Linked DNA regions of Prochlorococcus marinus XMU1411. The protein of the gene in region 2 binds, or shares a complex with, the protein of the main gene of each other region. Links are inferred from orthologs where the notes say so. Each region holds a gene or a part of one and is shown on either strand. Other genes may lie near its edges. The genes, in order: tig and rpsG.

Region 1 (3,319 bases), on a different replicon or contig from region 2:
GTCTTGTGATTTCCCGCAAAATGAACATTTAAGATGGGCGTCGAATTTAGCCATCGATTATCAAGTTTTAATGTGAAAGGTGTTGAATATTCCCTATTCACTAGCATTGCTCATAAATATCGATTCGTCATCATATTCTTAAAAATTCAATGCCCCTTGTCACTTTTTGATAACTTTATCGATTAATCCATATTCGACTGCTTCTGAAGGAGATAAGAAGTAATCTCTTTCTGTATCTTCATTAATTTTTTCTAAAGGTTGTCCAGTATGTTCTGCTAAAAGCGAGTTTAATGTTTTTTTTAGAAAAAGTATTTCTTTAGCTTGAATTTCAATTTCTACTGCTTGACCCTGAGCACCTCCAAGAGGCTGATGAATCATTATTCTAGAATTAGGCAAAGCTAATCTTTTTCCCTGTGCTCCTCCAGAAAGTAGAAATGCCCCCATACTTGCAGCTACCCCAAAGCATATTGTTACTACATCAGGGGATATTTGTTGCATTGTATCGTATATAGCCATTCCTGCAGTTACTGAGCCTCCTGGAGAATTGATATATATTTGTATGTCTTTTTCAGGATCTTCAGCTTCAAGAAATAATAATTGTGCAACGAGAGAGTCAGATACTTGATCATTAATTCCAGTACCTAAAAAAATTATTCTCTCCCTTAATAGTCTTGAATAAATATCAAAAGCTCTTTCTCCTCTGCCAGATTGTTCTATAACGGTAGGCACAGCGGCACCAGTTTTATTAATACTTTCGTAAGAACTTATTGAGCTTTGGATTAAATGTTTTTTTTCTGAGTTCACAAAATAATTTTCGTCTTATAGATAATTTAAGGGGTTTTTGTTTAATTAGTAGGAAATTTCATAAATTATTTTTTTTCTTTTTTATTTTGAGTTTTTGTCGCTTTTGATGCTTTTGTAGCTTTTGTCGCAGTTTTTGTGGTTTTGATAGCTTTAGAAGTTTTTGTACTTTTCTCTTTTACTGTGGAATTTTCTTCAAGCCAAATTATTAATTTTTCTTTGAGTAAATCGTTACTTATTACTTCTATCAATTTTTTAATATCTATTTGTTTTGAAGATTTAGAGATTTCATCTTCATAATCTTTCATTTTTAAATCAATTTCATCTTTCTCAACTTTTATGTTTTCTTTTTCTGCTAATGCTTTAAGAGCTAAATTTCTTTGCACATTTTTTTCAGCCTGAGGCCTTGTGGACTCAGCTAATGACTTCACTAATTCCGGAGTAAAAGTAGATTTAACATCAAGACCTTGTTGAGCAAATCTTTGAGCAGTTTGTTCAATATTGTTTCTCACTTCTATATCAATCATAGATTTTGGAATTTCAGTAACCAATTCGTTTGTTAAGGCATCTAATAAAGCTTCAATTTTGATATCTTTTTGAGTTTTTTCAAAATTGTCTTTAAGTTGCTTTTCAATATCTTTCTTTAGCTCTTTTAATGATTCTTTGTTACCAGACTGTTTTGCAAAATCGTCATTAAGTTCAGGTAATTCTTTTTCTTTAAGATCCTTAAGATTGACTTCAAAGATCGCCTCTTTGCCTCTTGAATCCTCATGAGAATAATCTTCAGGAAATTTAAGGTTAAGTGTTTTACTATCACCAATTTTCATCTTTACGATTCCCTCAACGAAACCGGGAATCATTTTGTTCTTTTCTAACTCAAGATCCATTGATTCACTTGTCCCACCATCAATCTCTTTGCCAGAATCTTTATATTTTCCTTTGAAACTAACTACAGCAATATCTCCTAATTTTGCTGCTCTATTAGTTACTGGAATAATATTTGCAAACTGATTTCTAGATTTCTCTAGCGCTTCATCTACTGACTTAGGATCAAACTTTGTTTTTGAGATTTCAACACTAAGTCCTTTGGATTTTTTTAGTTTTAATTCGGGGGCAACATCAGTTTGAAGAGTAACCTTTAGTGTTTTTTCAGGACTAAACTTTGCGAGTAAAGTTTCAAATCCATCTACCAATTCTGGCTCACTTAGTGGTTCTATAGATTTAATTTTTAATGCTTCTTGCCATGATTTATCAATAATTTTCTCTAGAGCAGAAGCATGTAATTGTGTGATGCCAATTCTTTGGATTAAGACTTGTTTAGGAATTTTGCCAAGTCTAAATCCAGGAATTTTAGCCGAACGACTGATATTACTGATTGTCTCATTTACGCACGTTTTGCATGTCTCAGATGGTATTTCTAATTCAAATGAAATTCTACTTTGAGGTAGAGGAGTTGTTTTGACTATTAATGCTTCTTTAGCCATTTTTTGTGATTATTACTAAAAGCCGAATCTTAATTATTTCACATTATGTGATTTCCTTGAAAGTTATTTTTTTGATAAAGTAAAAAAAAATAGTCAATCTATTTATAAAAATCATTTGAAAGTGTGAGACAATCTCCGTTTTTGCCTGATAGGCCATTAAAAGTTGCTGTTTTAGGATCTTCAGGTGCTGTGGGATCTGAAATACTTAAAATTCTCGAAGAACGGGATTTCCCAATATCAGAATTGGTATTGCTTTCATCAGAGCGTTCAGAAGGAAAAAAAATTATTTGGAAAGATGAAGAATTAGTTACAAAAAAGACAACTAAGGAAGAATTTTTGAATCTTGATTTAGTTTTAGCTTCAGCTGGTGGAAGTATTTCAAAAAAATGGTTTTCTACCATTATGGAACAAAACGCTTTATTGATAGATAATTCAAGTGCATTTAGGTTAGATCAGAATGTACCTCTTATAGTTCCTGAAGTTAATGCTAGTGATGTACTTAAACATGATGGGGTAATAGCTAATCCAAACTGCACTACCATTTTGTTGACATTAGTTTTAGCTCCGTTAAATAAACTTTCGGCTATTAAAAGAGTTGTTGTCTCAACATATCAATCTGTAAGTGGTGCAGGGCAATTGGCGATGGAGGAACTAAAACTTTTAACTGAACACTATCTTCAGGGTAATCCTCAAAAAAGTAAAGTTTTGCCATACTCACTAGCTTTTAATTTGTTTTTACATAATTCACCCATGCTTGCAAATAATTATTGCGAAGAAGAGATGAAAATGGTTAATGAGACCAGGAAAATATTAAATATTGCTGATTTAAAGCTCTCTGCTACATGTGTTCGAGTCCCAGTACTTAGAGCACATTCTGAATCGCTCAATATTGAATTTGCTAGAGTAGTTGAGCCTAAAGATGCTCTTGAAGAATTAAATAAATCTCCTGGAATTGAAATTATTGAGGATTACAAAAATAATAGATTTCCCATGCCAAATGACGTTATGGGAAGGGATAATGTTGCTGTTGGCAG
Region 2 (3,147 bases):
TTTCCTCCAGTTTGTCTTGCATATTTACCTTCACCTTTAGAACTAGACCTAATAGTCTCTCTATATGAAACCTGAGGAGCCCCTATATTTGCTTCAACCTTAAATTCTCTTAACATTCTGTCAACAAGTATTTCCAAGTGCAACTCACCCATACCTGCAATTACAGTTTGATTTGTTTCAGGGTCTGTACTTACCCTAAAAGTGGGATCCTCTTCAGACAAAGCAGTTAAAGCTTTTGATAATTTTTCCATATCGCCCTTTGTTTTTGGCTCAACAGCCACCGAGATAACTGGTTCAGGGATAAACAAGGTCTCCAAAACTATTGGATCATCTGTATTACATAAAGTGTCACCAGTTGTTGTATTCTTAAGACCTAAAACAGCTCCTAAATCTCCAGCCCTCAATTCATCAACCTCCTCTCTTTCATCCGCCTTAAGAATCACCAATCTAGAAATTCTCTCTTTAGCATCCTTAGTGGAGTTCATTACATAACTCCCCTTTGAAAGAACACCTGAATACATTCTTACAAAAGTTAATTTTCCATAGGGATCTGACATCACTTTGAAAGCTAATGCACTGAAAGGAGCATTATCATCTGAAGGTCTAACATCTTCTTTGCCACTTGGTAAAACACCTTGTATTGGCTTAACATCGACTGGTGCTGGCAAGTAATCGACTACAGCATCTAATACAAGTTGAACCCCTTTATTCTTAAAAGCTGACCCGCATAATACTGGAACCAATCCATGCTTTAAAACCCCCTCTCTAATTCCTTTTTTGAGTTGTTCTTCAGATAGTTCTCCTGTCTCAAGGAATACTTCAATTAACTCTTCATCATTTTCTGCAACACTCTCCATCAACTTAAATCTCCAATCTGCAGCTTCCTCCTCCATTTCAGATGGAATTGGAGCTTCTTCGATATCAGTACCTAAGTCATTTTTGTAAAGATAGGCTTTGTTTGCTACTAAATCAATAATACCTGTAAGATCACCTTCAGCTCCAATAGGTAACTGAATTGGAAGTGCATTTGCCTTTAGTCGATCTTTAATTTGTTTATTAACTTTAAGAAAATCTGCGCCAGTCCTGTCCATTTTATTAACAAAAACCATTCTTGGGACAGAGTATCTATCTGCTTGACGCCAAACTGTTTCAGATTGAGGCTGAACCCCACCAACTGCGCAAAATACAGCTATTACTCCGTCCAAGACTCGCATTGATCTTTCCACTTCAATAGTAAAATCAACGTGACCAGGAGTATCAATAATATTAATTCTGTGATCTTGCCAACTAGTAGATATTGCAGCAGCAGTAATGGTTATTCCTCTTTCTCGTTCTTGAGCCATCCAATCAGTTACGGCAGCACCATCATGTACTTCCCCTATCTTGTGAACAACGCCTGAATAAAACAAAATTCTTTCAGTAGTTGTAGTCTTCCCTGCATCAATATGAGCGGCTATACCTATATTTCTTACTCGTTCTAGGGGAAAGTCGCGTGCCAATTTTAAAGCTCCAAATAAAATAATTTTTGATAAGTATAGTTCACCCTAAAAGCAAACTTTAATAATAATAAACTACTTAAGTACCTTTTTGATGAAATTAATATCTGTAATGTGCAAAAGCTTTGTTAGCTTCAGCCATTTTATGAGTGTCTTCTCTTTTTTTAACAGCACTACCAGTTTCATTTGCTGCATCCATCAACTCACCAGCAAGTTTCTGTGACATACTTTTGCCGTTCCTTGCGCGTGAGAATGTAACAAGCCATCTTAAGGCCATAGCTGTACCCCTCTCTTGGCGTACTTCCATAGGTACTTGATATGTTGCACCACCAACTCTCCTAGCTCTTACCTCGACAAGAGGAGTAGCATTTTTTACAGCTGTTTCAAATAATTCGACTGCATTCCCACCTGTTCTCTCGCTTATTAAAGAAAAAGCATCAGACAATATTCTTTGAGCTGTCGACTTTTTACCATGTTTCATCAATCGAGAAATCATCATAGAAGCTAGACGACTATTAAATTGAGGATCTGGAAGAACTGGTCTTTTTACTGCAGCATTACGACGTGACATTTTTAAAAAAAGTGATGTTTACAAATTAATCTTTTGGAGCTTTTGCTCCATACTTAGATCTGGATTGACGTCTATCTTTGACTCCAGCGGTATCTAAAGTTCCTCTAATTATATGGTATCTAACGCCTGGCAAATCTTTAACTCTTCCACCTCTAAGCAGTACTACAGAGTGTTCTTGCAAATTATGACCAATACCAGGGATATAAGCTGTTACTTCGAAACCAGAAGTTAATCTCACCCTTGCAACTTTTCTTAAAGCTGAATTCGGTTTTTTGGGGGTTGAAGTATAAACCCTTGTACATACTCCTCTTCTTTCTGGGCAAGCCTTTAAAGCGGGAGATTTTGTTTTTCTAGTCAGACGTTTTCTTTCTGAACCAATTAATTGCGAGATGGTGGGCATCTATTATCTTTTGAAAAAAATAAACATTTAAACATCATAACCTTTTACGAGCACCAACTAAAAGTTTTTAATCATATTTTTTTAAAAAATTTGTGAAATTAAAATTCTTTGGTAAATATTCATTATCTTTAGATTTATTTTCATATTTATTTTTATAATAGAAATACATAAATAACTAAATAGAATTAAATAATCTATGGCAGAGAGTAACAAAAGAATCGTTGGGCCATATCAAGATAGTTATTCCCCAGATGGAATAATCGGTGAGAAAGATGCTTGTGGTGTTGGTTTTATAGCCAATGTTAAAGGAATAGAAAGCAACTGGATTCTTAAAGAATCTCTCAGGGGTCTTAACTGCATGGAACACAGAGGCGGTTGTGGAGGTGATAGTGACTCAGGAGATGGGGCAGGCATTTTGTGTTCAATTCCTTGGCAATACTTAGATGAAGAAATCAATCTAAAAGATCAACAAGAGTTTAATAGAGGTTTAGGCATGGTTTTTATGCCTAACAGAAAAGAGAAAATTGAAGAGTGTAAATTAATATGTGATCAGGAAGCAAAAAAACTAAGAGTCGGCTACACATTTTGGAGAACGGTACCTGTTAATAATGAAGTCTTAGGTCCTTTAGCTAAGGCAAATGCCCCGTTCATCTGCCAATGGATTTTATACATAGATAAAA

The links.
Region 1: the proteins of rpsG (region 2) and tig are in contact, whole or in part, in a crystal structure (PDB 3GTY), measured with the Thermotoga maritima proteins. The link is inferred for Prochlorococcus marinus XMU1411 from one-to-one orthologs. Residues at the interface, in WP_004081843.1 of Thermotoga maritima: Lys34, Lys52, Lys55, Glu59, Arg62, Gln63, Glu66, Asn67, Lys69, Val71, Arg95, Ala109, Lys110, Lys111, Gly112, Arg113, Pro114, Glu117, Glu121, Ile124, Ala125, Tyr127, Asn128, Asn129, Thr130, Gly131, Lys135, Asp139, Arg142, Met143; in WP_004081061.1 of Thermotoga maritima: Glu122, Val124, Val129, Leu130, Tyr133, Glu188, Gly259, Ile262, Tyr263, Glu266, Ser270, Glu273, Gln274, Glu277, Arg308, Gln311, Ile312, Ser315, Tyr316, Glu325, Arg329, Arg336, Leu363, Phe366, Trp367, Arg373, Leu377, Arg381, Leu384, Glu387.

The regions. Positions count from the first base shown.
Region 1 is NZ_JAAORI010000006.1:122,481-125,799, reverse strand. What follows is about bases 78-3,064. They hold tig (trigger factor), read right to left. Parts: upstream 2,286-3,064; coding sequence 870-2,285; downstream 78-869. Other genes in these bases: HA145_RS09220 (aspartate-semialdehyde dehydrogenase), read left to right, coding at 2,409-3,064; clpP (ATP-dependent Clp endopeptidase proteolytic subunit ClpP), read right to left, coding at 160-780. In the rest of the region: ATP-dependent protease ATP-binding subunit ClpX, read right to left, coding at 1-54; more of HA145_RS09220, read left to right, coding at 3,065-3,319. UniProt on the Bacillus subtilis protein: Involved in protein export. Acts as a chaperone by maintaining the newly synthesized protein in an open conformation. Functions as a peptidyl-prolyl cis-trans isomerase.
Region 2 is NZ_JAAORI010000005.1:70,125-73,271, forward strand. What follows is about bases 333-3,147. They hold rpsG (30S ribosomal protein S7), read right to left. Parts: upstream 2,068-3,147; coding sequence 1,597-2,067; downstream 333-1,596. Other genes in these bases: fusA (elongation factor G), read right to left, coding at 333-1,499; rpsL (30S ribosomal protein S12), read right to left, coding at 2,093-2,467; gltB (glutamate synthase large subunit), read left to right, coding at 2,664-3,147. Also shown: more of fusA, read right to left, coding at 1-332.